2 linked regions of the Tardiphaga sp. 709 genome follow. The main gene of each other region encodes a partner of the protein of the gene in region 2 in a complex. Links are inferred from orthologs where the notes say so. Each region holds a gene or a part of one and is shown on either strand. Other genes may lie near its edges.

Region 1 (4,939 bases), 910 kb from region 2 along the record:
GCGGCCATTCTGACTCTCGATTAAGGCGCACAGCGTCGCAGGAAGCGGCTGCGCAGACAACTCCCGTCATGGCCGGTTTTGCGCGTCTGGACCACGTTTTCTTGCGACTTTCCTGCGCAAATCTTGCGGCGGACTTGCGACACGCGCCGCGCTTGCTTTCCGACCATTTTGGCCCCAAATAAGCACCGGGAGATTGGCGGTGGACGAGCCACTCGCCAATCGGGTCAGGTCCGGAAGGAAGCAGCCCTAACGAGATCCGGATCGGGTCGCTCGTCAGTCTCCTACTTGTTTTATCGAGCAAATTCAGCGTCCTGCACATGGGTCGTTTGCTCGGTGGGCGCCTTGTTCGATGAGTGAGGCAGCATCGAAGGCCGGAACCTGTGTCCCGTTCCGCCTATGATGCGCCAGATGTTCCGCAAGCCGGCTTTACGAGACAACACATTGCGGATTCCTCGATGACCGACGCTGGCACGTCCCCTCCCGATGATCACCAGACCGGTTTCGATATGGGCGCTGCCCCGGCGCCTGCTGCCGCCACGCCCTATCGCGTGCTCGCGCGCAAATACCGCCCCGGCAGTTTCGACGATCTGATCGGCCAGGAAGCACTGGTCCGCACCGTCTCCAACGCGTTCGAGACCGGCCGCATTCCGCAGGCCTGGATTCTCACCGGCGTTCGCGGGGTCGGCAAGACGACGACGGCGCGTATTCTCGCGCGCGCATTGAATTATGAAATGGCGGATGGCTCGGTCAAAGGCCCGACCATCCACATGCCGACGCCCGGCATCCATTGCCAGGCGATCATGGAAAGCCGGCATATCGACATTCTCGAAATGGACGCCGCGTCGCATACCGGCGTCGACGATGTCCGCCAGATCAATGACAGCGTGCGCTATGCGCCCTCCAGCGCGCGCTACAAGGTCTACATCATCGACGAAGTCCACATGCTGTCGACCGCGGCCTTCAACGCGTTCCTGAAGACGCTGGAAGAGCCGCCGGAACACGCCAAGTTCGTGTTCGCCACCACTGAAATCCGCAAGGTGCCGGTGACGGTACTGTCGCGCTGCCAGCGCTTCGACCTGCGCCGCGTCGATGCCGACGTGCTTATGTCGCATCTGTCGAACATTGCGGGCAAAGAGAATGTCGAGGTCGAGCCGGAAGCGCTGGGCATCATCGCCCGCGCCGCCGAAGGCTCGGTGCGCGATTCACTGTCGCTGTTCGATCAGGCCATTGCGCATGCCGCAGGCACCGTGCGCGCCGATGCGGTCCGGCAGATGCTCGGCCTTGCCGACCGCACCCGGGTGATCGACCTGTTCGATTCGCTGGCGCGCGGCGACATCGCCAGTGCCTTCCGCGAGTTTCGTGAACAATATGATGTCGGCGCCGATCCCATCGTGGTGCTGAGCGATCTTGCCGAATTCGTCAATTTCGTCACCCGCGTGAAGATCGTGCCGGCAACCGCCGACAATGTCGCGTTTGGCGAGACCGAACGTCTGCGCGCACGCGATTTCGCCTCGAAGCTCTCCATGCGTGTGCTGTCGCGCATGTGGCAGATGTTGCTCAAGGGCATCACGGAAGTGCAGGGAGCGACGCGTCCCGCCGCCGCCGCAGAGATGGTGCTGGTGCGCATCGCTTACGTTGCCGATTTGCCGACGCCGGATGAAGCGATCCGGATGCTCGATCAGAATGGCGGGACGTCGCCGATGATCCCAACGAATGGTGGAGGCCGTGCCGCGCCATCGTCCGCTCCGTCGGCATCCTTGCCGTCAGCGCAGATGCCATCCGCCATGCCGACGATGTCGGCGAGTGCGTCGCGTGGTCCGACCATGCAGCGCGGCAGCGCAGAACCATCGCCGCGACCGCAAGTCGGCATGGCAGACGCGCCGCCCGCGGCCGTGCTGAAGATTTCGACTTTCGCTGAGCTCGTGGCACTGGCCGGCGAGAAACGTGACCTGATGGTGCGCGGTGCGCTTGAAGCGGATGTACGCCTGATCAGGATCGAGGACGGACGGCTTGAGCTGGCGATGGAGCGTACGGCGTCGCGCACATTGATCAACGATCTGTCGCGCAAGCTTGAACAATGGACGGGCCGACGCTGGGCCGTGATCGTGTCCAACGAACAGGGCCAGGCGACGTTGCGTGAGCAGCAGCTCGAGCAGAAGAACGAGCGCCAGCGCGCGGCGGAGGCCGATCCGCGAGTGAAGGAAGTACTCGCACGGTTTCCTCGTGCGAAGGTCGAAGTGCGTGTCATCGCCCCCGAGCCGCCGGAATTTAGCGGTAGTGACAGTGACCTGATCAGCGACGATGCGTCCGACGGTCTCAACGACGACGATTAATCGAATTGCGAAGGAAAGCTCATGGCTGATTTTCTCGGCATGATGAAACAGGCAGCGCAGCTGCAATCGAAGATGAAGGCGATGCAGGACGAGCTCGACCATGTCGAGGTCGAAGGTATCTCTGGCGGCGGCCTCGTGTCAGTGCGGATGACCGCGAAGACCGAAGTGAAGGCCGTGAAGATCGATCCGTCGCTGATGAAAGCCGATGAAGTCGAGATACTGGAAGACCTGCTGGTCACCGCGCTGGGCGATGCGCGCCGCAAGGCGGAAGCTGCGATGCAAGAGAAGATGCAGGCGCTGACCGGCGGCCTCGGTCTGCCGCCGGGGATGGGCCTTACCTGAGATGGCGTCCACGGCCGGTCCGGAAATCGAGCGCCTGATTCAACTGCTGGCGCGGCTGCCCGGGCTTGGCCCGCGCTCGGCCCGGCGTGCCGCGCTGCATCTGATCAAGAAGCGCGAGGCGCTGATGACGCCGCTGGCCGGTGCCTTGCAGGTCGCGATCGACCGTATTCAGGTCTGCAAGGTCTGCAGCAATATCGACACGCAGAATCCCTGCACGATCTGCACGGACCCGCGCCGCGATCCCTCGACAATCGTCGTAGTCGCAGATGTCGCTGACCTGTGGGCGCTCGAACGCGCCCATGCGACGACGGGCAAGTATCATGTATTGGGTGCAACGCTGTCGCCGCTCGACGGCGTCGGCCCGCAGGATCTGACCATCGACGCACTGATATCACGTGCGCATGATTCAGAAGTGAGTGAAATCGTCCTGGCGCTGAATGCGACGGTTGATGGGCAGACCACGGCACATTACATCACCGACCTCCTGCAGGAGGCCAATGTGAAGGTGACGCGGCTGGCCCATGGCGTGCCGGTTGGTGGTGAACTCGATTATCTCGACGAAGGCACGTTGTCGGCGGCGATGCGACAGCGGACGCTGTTTTAAGACTGGAAGAGCATTGATGACACGATATGACTTGAAGGCTTTGCCGATCTGGGCGGCGGCGATTTGCGCGGCCGGCCTGTTTGCGACGGCTGCCAGCGGCGCGACGGAAACGCCGGCTGCGCCAACGACACCGGTGGCACCGAAGACGATGAAGATCGGCGATGTGCTGACCGGGCAACTCAATGCCATGCGCAGCCGTGACGCCAAGGGCAAGCGCACCAATGTGTATCAAGTGGTCAGTGAGCCCCGCCGGCTGCCGGCCCCCGCCGGTCTGTGCAACCTCGAGACCGGCCCCGAGACCTTCGAGATCGTCGTCGCCAATGACGCGCAAGCCACGCAGCTGAAGAAACTTGTCGGCAAGGAAGTGGCGCTCAAGGTTGCTGAAGTCACCTGCGCCGAGCAGGCCGGGCAGATGAGTGAAGCGCTCGTGACGAAATGGAGCGTGGTGACGAAGCCGAACTGAGTTCGCTTCGGTTAAACCCGCACCGGCCCCAGCATCTCGAAATGCGCGCGGCGCTGCAGCCGGATCAGCAGGATCAGGCTCGGTACCGCGACCACCACGCTGATGACGAAGAACATCGGCCATCCCATCGCTTGCGCAACGTAACCTGCGCCTGCTGACAGATAGGTCCGCCCGACCGCAGCGAGCGCTGTGAGTAGCGCATATTGCGTGGCCGTGTGCAGCGGATTCTTGCAGAGCGCGGAGAGATAGGCGACGAAGATCACCGTGCCGATGGCGCTGGTGAAATTCTCGACCGAGATGGCCAGTGCCAGCGCCCATTGATTGACGCCGACGATGGCGAGCCACGAGAAGGCGAGATTGGACACCGCCTGCAACACGGCGCCGATCCACAAACTCGCCGCAAGCGAATAGCGCCGCGCGACAAAACCTCCAGCGAAACCGCCAATCAGCGTCGCGGCAAGGCCGACGCCTTTGACGATGGCCGCATAGTCATTCCGCGTGAAACCGAGATCGATCACGAAGGGCGCGGTCATGGTGCCAGAAAACGCATCGGTAAATTTGAACAGCACCACGAACGCCAGCGCCGCCCAGGCGTCCTTGCGCGCCAGGAATTCGGAGAACGCGCCGATTGCGGCCTGCAACACGCGCGTGAAGGTGCTTTCGCCGCGCGTGGCCGCTTCGGCCTGTGCGGATTGCTCGGGCTCGGTGGCCGCAAGCGCTGTGACCGTGCCGATCAGCACCATCGCAGCCATCGCCACATAGCCCCACATCCATGCGGTGGAGCGCGCGATGCCCGTGCTCTCGAAGGCGCTGACCAGAAACAGCACGCCGGCGGTGGAGATCAGCATGCCGATGCGATAGGCCGCGACATAGGACGCCATGCCGGCCGCCTGTTCGCTCTCCGGCAGGCTCTCCACACGAAACGCATCGACGACAATGTCTTGCGTCGATGACATGGCAGCGACCAGCAGGGCGCCAAGGGCTACGAACAGCGGCGAGCGCGCCGGATCGGTCAGCGCCAGCAGCAGGATCGCGCCGATCAGCAGCAGCTGTGAAAATACCAGCCAGCCGCGGCGGCGGCCGAACTGTCGCGTGAAGAACGGCACATGCAGCGCATCGACCAAAGGCGCCCAGAGGAATTTCAGCGTGTAGGGCGTGCCAACAAGAGCGAACAGCCCGATGGTGCCGAGATCGACG
Region 2 (12,669 bases):
AGCGCCTTCTTCACACAGTTCAACCGCAACAAGAGGGGCATCACGCTCAATCTCAAATCCGATGATGGCAAGGCCCTGCTGAAGAAACTGGTGCAGAAGGCCGACATCCTCGTCGAGAACTTCCGCCCTGGCACAATGGACAAGCTTGGCCTCAGCTACGAGGTGCTGCGCGAGATCAATCCCAGGCTCGTCTACACCGCGATCAGTGGCTTCGGCCGCACAGGTCCAAATTCATCCAAGCCGGCCTATGACAATACGGGGCAGGCGGCCGGCGGGCTGTGGTCGATGAATGGCTATGCCGACATGCCGCCCGTTCGCGTCGGCACGATCATCGGCGACCTCGCCGCTTCCCTCTATGCGGCTATCGGAACGCTCGCAGCATTGCGAGAAGCAGAGAAGACCGGCGTCGGTCAGGTGGTCGATGTGTCTCAGCAAGACTCCGTGCTGACACTGACCGAGAACGCCGTGGTCCGTTACACCGCGCAGAAAGAGATAGCTTCGCCACTGGGCAACGATCATCCGTTCGTTCGGCCCTATGGCCAGTTTCCCTGCAAGGACGGCTACGTTTTCTTCGGCGGTTACACCGACAAGTTCTGGGCGATTACCTGCGCGCTGTTCGGCGAGCCGGAACAGGCCAAAGATCCGGCCATCGATACGATGGAGAAGCGGTTCGATCACGCGGTGGCAGAGACCAGGGTCAAGCCGCTGCTGGAACGCTGGTTCGCGAACTACACCAAGGCCGAACTCGAGGAGATGGCGGGCGACAAGATCCCGCTCAGCGCCATCAAGACCATCGCCGAGGTCGTCGAAGATCCGCATATCGCCGCACGCAACATGATCGTCGACGTTCCGATCGCCGGAAAGCTGATCGGCATGTTCGGTCTGCCGATCAAGCTATCCGGTGCGGGGCAGATGTCGTTCGAAAAAGCGCCGCTGCCTGGCGAGGACAATGCAGAGGTTCTCTCCCGGTTGGCGGATGTCACGGCGACCGAACTGGCGCGTCTCAAGGCGTCGGGAGCGATCTGATGGCGATTGATTTCACCAAGGACAGTCACGTCGCAACGGTCCGGATCAACCGGCCGGACAAGATGAATGCGCTGACGCTCGCCATGTATGATGACCTCGGCCGGGCATTCCACGCCATCAAGGATGACGATGAGATCCGGGCCGTGGTGCTGACCGGTGCGGGCGATCGCGCCTTCTGCGTCGGTGCTGACCTCCGGGAGTCTATTCCTGCACTCGCCGCGGACACGATCGACATCTCGGCCTGGGATCCGGCCCATATCAAGTTTCGCGGATTCTATAAGCCGGTCATCAGCGCCATTCGCGGCATGTGCATGGGCGGCGGGTTCGAGATCATGCTGGCGACGGACATCCGGATCGCGGCGCGCGACGCTGTCTTTCAACTGCCCGAACCGAAGCACGGTTTCGTACCGGCGGGAGGCACGCTCGTGCGCCTGGTCCGGCAGATCGGCTACGCGCATGCCATGGAGATCATGCTGACGGCGGAGCGCTTTTCCGCGGATGACATGCTTGCCAAAGGCGTCGTCAACCGGGTTGTCGATTCCGATCAAGTCGAACTGCTGGCCTATGAGATGGCAGCCAGGATTGCGGCACTGAGTCCGATCGCCATCCAGACCATCAAGGAAGCGGCGCTGACGCTTCAGGATCTGCCGCTCGCAGAAGCATTTCGCGTGGAGGCCGCGCTCGGTCAGCGCACCTTCACAAGTGCGGATGCCAAGCGTGGTCTGGCTGCGTTTGCGAACAGAGGAAACGAGAAGTGACGATGCGATAGGTCCCTGGAGAGATCGCGCGTCGCAGGCGTATTGAAAAATCAAAAACGTAAAAGGGGTGGATGATATGAAACGATCTGAACTGGGTGCGTGCTTTACGACGGTGATTGCCAGCGTTTTTCTTTGCACCGCCTCTGCTTCGGCGCAGAACGCACAGGTCTCGGATGGCGTCGTCCGTGTCGGCGTGATCGAGGATATGTCGGGCGTCTATGCCGACATTACCGGCAAGGGTGCCGTAACTGCGGCGCAGATGGCGGTGGAGGATTTCGGCGGCAAGGTCCTCGGCATGCCGATCGAAGTCGTATTCGCAGATCACCAGAACAAGCCCGATATTGCTGCCAACGCTGCACGCAAATGGTTCGATACCGACAAGGTTGATGCCATTCTCGACGTTGCGTCGTCGTCGCCTGCCTTGGCTGTGCTCGAGATCGCCAAGGAGAAGAAGAAGATCATCACGCTGAGCTCGCCGGGGTCGACCCGGATCACGAATGAGGTGTGTGGACCCTATGTGGTTCATTGGGCCTACGACACATTCGCGATCGCGAACAGCACCGGTAAAGCGCTTGTCAGCCAGGGTTTCGATACCTGGTATTTCGTGACGGCGGACTATGCGTTCGGTCAAGGCCTCGAGAAGGACACCGGCGATGTCGTCAAGGCATCGGGCGGCAAGGTCGCCGGTGCGACGAAACACCCGGTCGGGACCGCGGATTTCGCCTCCGTCCTGCTGCAGGCACAGTCGTCCAAGGCCAAGGTGGTGGCGCTCGCCAATGCCGGCGGGGACACCATCAATTCGATCAAGCAGGCGGCAGAGTTCGGCTTGACGGCAGGCGGCCAGAAGCTCTCGGCACTGGCCGGATTTATCAACGACGTTCACGGTCTCGGGCTGAAGGAGGCCCAGGGGCTGACGATCACCGAAGCGTCGTATTGGGACATGAACGACGAGACGCGGAAGTGGTCGAAGCGCTTCTACGGGAAGGTGAACGCCATGCCGAACATGCTTCAGACCGGCACATATTCATCGGTACTGCATTATCTGAAGGCCGTTCAGGCCGCCGGCACCGACAGCACCGAAGAGGTGATGAAGAAGATGCGTGAACTGCCCGTCGATGACGTGTTCTACAAGAACGGCAAGATCCGCGAAGACGGTCGTATGGTCCACGACATGTATCTGTTCGAGGTGAAGAAGCCGAACGAGTCCAAGGCGCCCTGGGATTACTACAAGCTGCTCGCCACGATCCCCGCAGATCAGGCCTTCCAGCCGTTGGAGCAGTCGCGCTGCCCGCTGGTAAAAAAGTAGGATAAACGCAAAAAGGCCCGCCAAGAATGGCGGGCCTTTTCAATCTTATCTCCGGGTACGATCGGCTTACACGTCCACATTCGCGCTGAGCGAATTGTCCTGGATAAATTCGCGGCGCGGTTCGACCACATCGCCCATCAGTTTGGTGAAGATGTCGTCGGCCTCGTCGACTTCCTTGACCCGGACTTGCAGCAGCGAACGCTCATTGGTGTCGAGCGTGGTTTCCCAGAGCTGGCCGGGGTTCATCTCGCCAAGACCTTTGTAGCGCTGCAGGGCCACGCCCTTGCGGCCGGCGTCGGTCACGGCCTCGAACAGGCTGACAGGGCCGTGGATCGGGAATTCGATGTCCTTGCGGCGCAGGACGCCGGATTTCGGGTAGGCCTCCTGCAGGCTGCCGGCATATTCGTCGAGCTTGCGCGCATCGGCGGAGCCGAGCAGGGCGTCGTCGATGAAGGAGACGTCCTTCACACCGCGAATCGTGCGTTCGAAGAAGAAGCCCTGGCCTTCGCGGAATTCACCGATCCAGCCACGCTCGACTTCGTCGGCCAGCGCGTCCAGTCGCTTCGCGATGTAGTCGGCAGCGGCATTGGCGGTGGCGAGATCAGCGGTGACCCGCGGATTGAGCACGCCAGCGATTGCAGCCTGCTCGACGACTTTGCGATTATAGCGCGAGTGCAGATTGTTGAGCGTGCCGCGGATGATGCGGGCATCTTCCACCAGCGCCAGCAGATCGCGGCCTGTGCGATCCTCGCCCGAAGCGAGCTTGAAGATGCAGTCGTCGAGACCGGTATCGATCAGGTAATCTTCCAGCGCCCGCTCGTCCTTGAGGTATTGCTCGGACTTGCCGCGCGTCACTTTGTAAAGCGGCGGCTGAGCGATGTAGAGATAACCGCCTTCGATCAGCGTCGGCATCTGGCGGAAGAAGAACGTCAGTAGCAACGTGCGGATATGCGCGCCATCGACGTCGGCGTCCGTCATCAGGATAATCTTGTGATAACGCAGTTTCGACAGGTCGAAGTCGTCGCGGCCGATGCCGGTGCCGAGCGCCGTGATCAGCGTGCCGATCTGTTCGGAGCCGAGCATCTTGTCGAAGCGGGCGCGCTCGACATTGAGGATCTTGCCGCGCAGCGGCAGCACGGCCTGGAATTCGCGGTTGCGGCCCTGTTTCGCGGAGCCGCCTGCCGAGTCACCCTCGACGATGAACAGTTCGGACTTGGCGGGATCGCGCTCCTGACAGTCAGCCAGCTTGCCGGGCAGGGAGGCGATATCCAGCGCGCCCTTGCGCCGGGTCAGTTCGCGGGCCTTGCGGGCGGCTTCGCGGGCAGCGCCGGCCTCGATCACCTTGCTAACGATGATCTTGGCTTCGGTCGGATGTTCCTCGAACCACGAGGCGAGGGCTTCGTTGAGAACGTTCTCGACCACCGGACGCACTTCCGAGGACACCAGCTTGTCCTTGGTCTGCGACGAAAATTTCGGATCGGGCACTTTCACTGACAGCACGGCAGTGAGACCTTCGCGGCAATCGTCGCCGGTCAGAGCGATCTTTTCCTTCTTGGCGACAACTTCGGCATAGCCGTTGACCTGACGCGTCAACGCGCCGCGGAAACCGGCCAGATGCGTGCCGCCGTCACGCTGCGGGATGTTGTTGGTAAAACACAGTACGTTTTCGTGGTAGCTGTCGTTCCACCACATCGCGACTTCGACACTGATGCCGCTCTGTTCGGCGCGCATTACGATCGGCGTCGGCACCATCGCCTTCTTGTTGCGGTCGAGATATTTGACGAATTCCTCGACGCCGCCCTCATACATCATGTTCTCGGTCTTCTCGACCGGATGACGCAGATCCGACAATCTGATGTTGACGCCGGAATTCAGGAAGGCGAGTTCGCGCAGACGATGTTCGAGTGTCGCGAAATCATATTCGAGTGTCGTGAAGGTTTCCGCCGAGGCATAGAACGTCACTTCGGTGCCGCGCCTGCCATTGGCATCGCCGACCACCGAGAGCGGCGCCACCGCGTCGCCATGGGCGAATTCGATGCGGTGCTCTTTGTCGTTGCGCCAGACGCGAAGGATCAGCTTGCTCGACAGCGCGTTGACGACGGACACGCCGACGCCATGCAGACCGCCGGACACCTTGTAGGAGTTCTGGTCGAATTTTCCGCCGGCATGGAGCTGGGTCATGATGACCTCGGCTGCCGAGATGCCTTCGCCCTTGTGGATGTCGACGGGAATGCCGCGACCATCGTCGCGCACCGTCACCGAACCATCGGCATTCAGAATGACTTCGACGGCGCTGGCGTGACCGGCCAACGCTTCGTCGATCGCGTTGTCGACGACTTCGTAGACCATGTGATGCAGGCCGGAACCGTCATCCGTGTCGCCGATATACATGCCCGGGCGCTTGCGGACGGCGTCGAGTCCCTTCAGGACCCGGATCGATTCCGCACCGTATTCGATGGGAATGGCATGCTCAGTGTCGGCGATAGGTTGCCGGGCTGGTTCAGTCATGTAGGGGCCTTCGAAGGTGTGCCGAATCAGCGCGGAAAACGGCGCCTGAATCGCTCTATTTGTGCCATGAAAGGCGCATTGCGCCTAGCGCAAAGTAACGCGCAGCAAGTTATTGAATAAATAGGTTTTTTTGGCGCCGTTTCAAGCCGATTTGAGGCCGTTTTCGTAGCCTGATTTCGCGCCTGTTCCGGGCGTCGAAATGCCCGGCTTGCGTGCATCCGAGAGGCTATTTTTCGGCCAATCCCACAGCCGGTTTGGCGGGGGTCCCCTTCAGGCCGCGCCGGGCGATTAAATGCACGGCCAGCACGACCGGCTCCAGCAACACCATCCCGAACAGAATGCCAAACAGGCGGTCATAGCCGGGCTCCAGGGCGGCATTGGCGTAGTTGTCAGGCACCAGCACCACGAGGAAGGCCAAAGTGAATTGCAGACCCGCATAACTCATGGAGGGCGGGCCATTTTCGATGTGACGGCCGATCATGACGCCGAGCGCAAGTCCAATGGTCATCACGACGGGCGAATGTTGGCTGACCAGCAGGATTGCGCTGGCCAGCAGGCCGCCCGCGAGACAGCCGACCAGCCGGTTCATCATGCGCGAGGAAACCGGGCTGAGCATGCCGTCCGCTAACGATGCCGCCGGCACCAGCATGACCGCGAAGATCGTGATGCTGGATTGGCTGAGCGAGGGGATGCCGAGCCACTGCCAGGTCCACGGGATCAGCGCCAATGCAATGCCGCCGACCAAGGCGTGACGCGCCACCGTGGTGTGCCATTGCCGCGTCGGCTGGTCGACCGGCTTGGCGCGCAGATTGTTGTCCGGATTCGGTAGCGCGCGCCGCACTGTCCAGGTCGAGATCGCACTGACGATGACGCAGGCGGTGGTACCGGCCAGCACTTCGAGCACACGCGTCGAGGCAAAGCGCAGGATCGGCTCTCGCGCATGCTCCATGCCTTCGATCAGCACCATCAGGAAAGTGAGGCCGGTGAACAGCCAGGCATAGGCGCGGCGGCCGACGATGGCGAAATAAAGGGTGATGCCGCCACCGATCAGAAGACCGAGACTCAGCAGCACCGGCTGGCGCAGCAGCAAAGGCGCAGCGACAAGCGCGAGTCCTGCGCCAGCAAGCGTCCCAATCACGCGGAGGATGCCGCGCGTAAAACTTTCGGCGACATGCGAGCGCATTACCATGTATCCGGAGAACGCGGCCCAGCCGACATTCTCCGCGCCGATGGCGTGCGACAAGACGATTGCCAGCAGCACCGAACAGATGCATTCGGCCTCGTCGATCATGCGCGGTCCGGGAATCGGAAGCGAACGCATTTCGGTTCCGAACGCGCGCGCGATCCGCGACAGATGAATGGCCAAAAATACCAGCATGGCCAGATATTTATGCTGTCGAACGTGGTCTACAACAGACGATTCTTCATGGCCCAATGCAGTGGCGGACGCGCGCGCTGGCGCGCTTGCAAGCTTTGTCCTCAGTAGAGCTGCAGCGGGAGGATATCCCGACCGTCAGGGCCAACCATCAGGCCCCAGCTATCGTTGGCCACCACCTTGATCGTACTGTCATGTGCGGGCTTGCCCGCGGCCTTGATCGTGACCTTGTAGGCGCCGGGCGGCAGTTCCATCGTCGGCCCGTTCGGATTTTGCGGTCCGCCCACGCCGGGCGCGACCTTGATTGTCTTGTTATTGACGCTGACCGACACTTCCGCGTCACCCATATTGCCGAAGAGCAGCCGAACCTTGCCCAGTGCAGGCAGGATACCCGCCCTCGTCGCTTCTGCGGGATGGCGCACCACCAGACTAACCGTGGTCTCGTCGTTGCGACGTTCCAGCTTCAGCATGGCCGGCCCATCGGGGGCCTTGAAGGCGAGCGTGGCGCTGTCCGGCTTGATGACAGCGCTCTTCGTGTCTTCCTGCCACTGTCGCTGCGTGAGTTCGCGTCGGTAGAACGCCAGAACCGAGTCCAGTCCCGAAGGCACAGATGCACTCAACTCATGTCTGAACGGCGCGCCGCCTGGCAGCCCTGAAGTACCCAGCGATCGCAACGTCCGCTGCTTCGGTGTGGGATAATCGGTGTCGCCATCGGACTCGAGAACCTGTTCGGCGCTCTTGGCGTTGCCCGTGGTGGTGGTGTTGGCAACGGCCGCGACCGGCACGCCCTTCAGGCCCGAGCCTGTCGCCGTGACATTGACCTTCGGGCCCATCTGCATCGCCGTCATTGAGATGCTCTGCTTGGCCTTGCTGAAATTCAACACCACCATATTGGGATTGTTGATGACTGACGGCGTGCTCTTCCAGCCGAGCGTCTTCATTCCGCTGCGGTAAAAATCCGCCAGCGCGCTGACGCTTGATGAGCTGGTGAATGCGAGCCTGCCATCGGCGCCGTCGAAGTCGATCTCGCTGGCGGTGTCGGGGACGGGAATCGGTGTGCTCGAACCGTCCATCGCGCGCAACGCAGTTTCCGGCCCACGCGCGGCTTGTGCCGCGGCGCGCTTCGCATCCGCTTCGGCAATAGCTGCTTGCCCGAACGCGAGTGCATCCTTGATAAAGCGGTCGTCGGCATCCTTTTTGGCCTTCGCGCGCGCTGCGATCACAGATGGCAGAATTTGTACGTCGATCTGCACGGTGGTCAGATCGTATTTGCGACCGATCTGCAGCGTTGCCGTCTCTTCCGGCGAGGTGAATGCGAGCGAGGCGCGATCGGCGGTGACGACGGTGTCCTTGCTCTGTTCGATCCAGCCCTTCTTGCCGAGTTCGCGGCGATAGAAGGCGAGCACGGGGCCGAGCTCGGCCGGGATCAGCGCATGTGCTTCGCGCTTGACGGAATCTGCGCTGCCGGTGGTTCCGGCAGATTTGATGCGTTCCGGCCGCGGCAGACCTGCGGATTCAGGACCCGCAGCGAGATCTTGCGGAAGCGCGAAGGGCGCGACGCGAATTTCGACGCTGGTCCTGCTGTCGGTGCCTCGCTGCAATGTCAGCATCACCGGCAACTGTCGCGTGTTACCGTCGCGGGTAAAATAGACACGCACGCCATTCGTGCTCGTCTCGTCGATCTTCGCGTCCGGCCAGCGGGTCTCCGCAGCGCTCACGGCCAGCGGCGACCAGCCCAACGCAGCGAGTTCTTTCTGAAAGAAAGCCAGCGTTGCGTCGATCGTTTCGGTGGTCATGCATCCAAGATACGGTCGCCGCTCGTCATAGACGATGTCGGTTGCACGTTCAGGGAAGGGCAGGTTCACTTCCAGGCGCTGTGAGCTGTAGCTGACACCCGACCGGTCCGTTCGGCTGCCGTCGGTCATGAAGGATGCCAACACGCCCTGCGCGCCCTTCTTGTACCAGCGACTGCGATTCGAGGCTTCGAATGGCGGTGTGTAGGCGATCCAGCCGTCGGCGGCGAGTAGTCTGCCGGTACTCGCAATGGTGTCCGCGACAGTGCCCGCGCCAAAATAGCTGGCGCTGAGGTTGGGATATTTGGTGGCTTCCGGCCGGGCCGTAGCGCCTTCGATGTATGGCAGCGTTCTCACATCCACCAAGCCGTCTTCGGCGCGGCAGGCCAGCGAGCCGCCGGCGATGGCGGTGCTGACGAGCAGGGCCAACAGGCAGCGTCTGGCCGGGAGCTGCATCCCGCGTTTGCTTGAAAACATTACAGAAAGCCTCCGGCGTTTGCTTGCGTGCATGCAAAAGCGCTGCCCACAAGGGCAGCGACATTATTTGCGCGGGGCACTTAGAGTGAGTTGTAGGAGGTGTTGCTTTGGTTCAACCGGTCGGCTGGCGCCGCGCGATACGCCCATTGGCGACGTCGAAAATCTCGCCGGATGGGCCGATATCTGCGAAAGCAACAGGATCGGCGCCGGTCATCCAGACCTGGGCGCCCAATTTCGAGAGTTCGCCGAACAGCGACTTGCGTCGATCAGGGTCGAGATGGGCGACGACTTCGTCAAGTAACAGGAGCGGCGTGATGCCGGTCATCTCCGCGACCAGCGTGGCGTGGGCGAGGATGAGCCCGATCAACAGGGCCTTCTGTTCGCCGGTGGAGGCATCGCGCGCCGGCATGTTTTTCGGCGCATAGATCACCTGCAGATCGGTGAGATGCGGGCCGTCGAGCGTGCGGCCGGCGGCGGCATCACGCGGGCGACCATCGCGCAAGATCTGGCGATAGCGATCTTCGACCGCTGTGGCCGGTTCATTGACCAGCGCATTTTCCATCCAGCCGTCGAGCATGATGAGTGCGGATGGAAAGGCCGAGGCTTCGCCGCGCACGCGCAGCATCTCTGCGAGCCGCATCGCCGTCTGGCCGCGCGTCGCGGCGACGGCGACCGCGAGTTCGGCGGTCTCGCGCTCGATGGCATCGAGCCAGTGGGCGTCGCTGTTCCGGTCTTCGAGCAAGCGGTTGCGCGAACGCAGGCTTCGCTCGAGCGCGGAGACGCGACCGGAGTGATCCTTGTCGATGGCCAGCACGAGGCGGTCGAAGAAGCGCCGGCGTTCGGAGGCGGCGCCCATGAACAACTGGTCCATCGCGGGCGTCAGCCACACCATGCGCAGGTGATCGCCGAATGCCGCGGCAGAACCGACAGGCTCCCGGTCGATACGACAGCGACGGCTGGTGGACGCACCTTCTGCCGCGGGGGCATCGATGCCGGTGCCGAGTGTGGCGAGACCAACCTCACCCTCGACAGTCGCCGACACGGCCCAGGAGCCGTCGCCTTCGTTATTCGCAACGTCTTCGAGCGTCGCGCGGCGCAGGCCGCGGCCTGGCGACAGAAACGAGATCGCTTCGATGCAATTTGTTTTGCCGGCGCCGTTCGGGCCGACGAGGGCGACCATGTCCGCCGACGCCTCCAGCGACGCCGCGCGATAGCTGCGGAAATTGGTGAGCGACAGGCGATGGATGCGGGAGGCGGTCATTCGTGAATATGGGACTCAGCTAAAGTCGTCGCAACGGGCCGCGCCAATCTCCGTTGTCATCCCGCCTAGTGCGCCGAAGGCGCATGCGGGGCGGGGATCCATAACCACGGCCCGGCACAATCAAAACGGCAGAGTCGTGGCTACCTAGCTGCAACTAGTTCTTCGGCGGCTATGGGTCCCCGCTCCGCGCGCGCCTTTGGCGCGCTAGGCGGGGGCGATACCTGAAGGAACTCACACCCGCATCGGCATCAGCACATACAGGGCGCCCTTGGCGTCCTTGTCCTGCACCAGCGTCGGCGAGCCGGGATCGGCAAGGCGCAGCACGGCAACTTCGCCTTCGATCTGGGCGGCGATGTCGAGCAGATAGCGCGAGTTGAAGCCGATATCGAGCGCGTCGGAGGCGTATTCGACCTCGAGCTCTTCCGTCGCGCTGCCGGAATCCGGATTTGTCACCGACAGCACGAGCTTGCCCGCCGACAGCGCGAGTTTCACGGCGCGGCCGCGTTCGCTGGAAATCGTCGAGACGCGGTCGACTGCGTTCTCGAAATCCTTCTTGTCGATCACCAGTTCCTTGTCGTTGTTCTGCGGGATCACGCGGCCATAGTCGGGGAAGGTGCCGTCGATCAGTTTCGAGGTCAGAACCACATTGCCGAGCGTGAAGCGGATCTTGCCCTGCGACAGTTCGATGGTGATCTCGGCTTCGAGGTCCTCGATCAGACGCTGCACTTCACCGACCGTCTTGCGCGGCACGATGACGCCCGGCATGCCGTCGGCGCCCTTGGGCAGCTTGAGGTCAATCTGTGCCAGACGATGACCGTCGGTGGCGACGGCGCGCAAGGTTGCCGCAGTCGCAGTGCCGGCGGCGTGGAGATAGATGCCGTTGAGATAATAGCGGGTCTCTTCGGTGGAGATCGCAAACTGCGTGCGGTCGATCAGGCGCTTCACGTCGGAGGCGGGCAGCGCAAACGAGTGCGTCATTTCGCCGGCGGCGAGATCCGGGAAATCATTCTCCGGCAGCGTCTGCAGCGTGAAGCGCGACCGGCCGGCGCGGATCGCCATCACCGAGCGGTCGCCATCGGCTTCGAGCACGATCTGGGAGCCGTCCGGCAGTTTGCGGACGATGTCGTAGAACATATGGGCAGGCACGGTGGTGGAACCGGCGGTGCCGACTTCGGCGGCCAGGGTTTCCGTGACTTCAAGGTCCAGGTCGGTGGCCTTTAGCGACAGCCGGGCATTTTCGGCGCGGATCAGCACGTTGCCCAGGATCGGAATCGTGTTGCGGCGCTCGACCACGCGATGCACGTGGCTCAGCGACTTCAGGAGTTGCGCGCGTTCGACGGTGACCTTCATAACAAAACCCGCCCGATTCAATCCGGTGTCGTGTGGAAATGCCTGGCGGCCCGAACGGGCGCCGCGGCGATGACACCCGCGAGCTCGATCAGTGGATTTTGCTCAATCCCGCGGGGGACCGCAAGGTGGCGTGGATGGCCGGGAAGCGCAAGAGAGATGCGCTTCCGGCCCCCAATGTTTTGACGGTTAACACCCTCGTCCTGCCCCGGCGCACGCTTTGGCGCACCGGGGGTGGGGACGCTTTACTCCTGGAGTTGGCGCTTCAGCGTTTCGACCTCATCCTGCAGGGCCACGTCCTTGCCGACCAGCGCCTCGATCTTGCGTACGGCATGCAGAACCGTGGTGTGATCGCGGCCACCGAAGCGGCGGCCGATTTCCGGCAGCGAGCGTAGCGTCAGGGTCTTGGCCAGATACATCGCAACCTGACGGGGGCGCACGACATTGGCGGTGCGGCGCGACGACAGGAGGTCGGACCGGCTGACATTGTACTGACGCGCGACGACACGCTGGATGTCCTCGATCTTGATGCGCTTCGGCTCCTGCGGGCGGATCAGGTCGCGCACTTCGCGCTCGGCCATTTCCAGCGTGACCGGCGTGGCGTTCAGCTTCGAATGCGCCAGCAGGCGGTTGATTGCGCCTTCGAGGTCGCGGCCGTTATGGGTGATGGTGCGGGCCAGATAGTCCAGCACCGGCTCCGGCACCTCGAACGAGGCGTGATGTGCACGCGCGGCGGCAACGCGCGATTTCAGGATGCCCAGGCGCAGCTCTTCGCCGAGCGAGCTCATTTCGACGACGAGACCGCCGGCGAGGCGCGA

What was found.
Region 1: the proteins of dnaN (region 2) and RSO67_RS21020 are in contact, whole or in part, in a cryo-EM structure (PDB 8GIZ), measured with the Escherichia coli proteins. The link is inferred for Tardiphaga sp. 709 from one-to-one orthologs.

Annotation. Positions count from the first base shown.
Region 1 is NZ_CP135529.1:4,327,288-4,332,226, forward strand. What follows is about bases 1-2,894. They hold RSO67_RS21020 (DNA polymerase III subunit gamma/tau), read left to right. Parts: upstream 1-455; coding sequence 456-2,333; downstream 2,334-2,894. Other genes in these bases: RSO67_RS21010 (HIT domain-containing protein), read right to left, coding at 1-8; RSO67_RS21025 (YbaB/EbfC family nucleoid-associated protein), read left to right, coding at 2,355-2,675; recR (recombination mediator RecR), read left to right, coding at 2,677-2,894. In the rest of the region: more of recR, read left to right, coding at 2,895-3,279; RSO67_RS21035 (hypothetical protein), read left to right, coding at 3,296-3,742; RSO67_RS21040 (AmpG family muropeptide MFS transporter), read right to left, coding at 3,754-4,939. UniProt on the Escherichia coli protein: Part of the beta sliding clamp loading complex, which hydrolyzes ATP to load the beta clamp onto primed DNA to form the DNA replication pre-initiation complex.
Region 2 is NZ_CP135529.1:3,418,673-3,431,341, reverse strand. The notes cover bases 9,796-12,669. They hold dnaN (DNA polymerase III subunit beta), read right to left. Parts: upstream 11,855-12,669; coding sequence 10,736-11,854; downstream 9,796-10,735. Other genes in these bases: dnaA (chromosomal replication initiator protein DnaA), read right to left, coding at 12,097-12,669; recF (DNA replication/repair protein RecF), read right to left, coding at 9,796-10,504. Outside these bases: RSO67_RS16760 (CoA transferase), read left to right, coding at 1-1,026; RSO67_RS16755 (enoyl-CoA hydratase/isomerase family protein), read left to right, coding at 1,026-1,784; RSO67_RS16750 (ABC transporter substrate-binding protein), read left to right, coding at 1,861-3,090; gyrB (DNA topoisomerase (ATP-hydrolyzing) subunit B), read right to left, coding at 3,157-5,598; RSO67_RS16740 (FUSC family protein), read right to left, coding at 5,825-6,919; RSO67_RS16735 (hypothetical protein), read right to left, coding at 7,078-9,243; more of recF, read right to left, coding at 9,356-9,795. UniProt on the Escherichia coli protein: Confers DNA tethering and processivity to DNA polymerases and other proteins. Acts as a clamp, forming a ring around DNA (a reaction catalyzed by the clamp-loading complex) which diffuses in an ATP-independent manner freely and bidirectionally along dsDNA.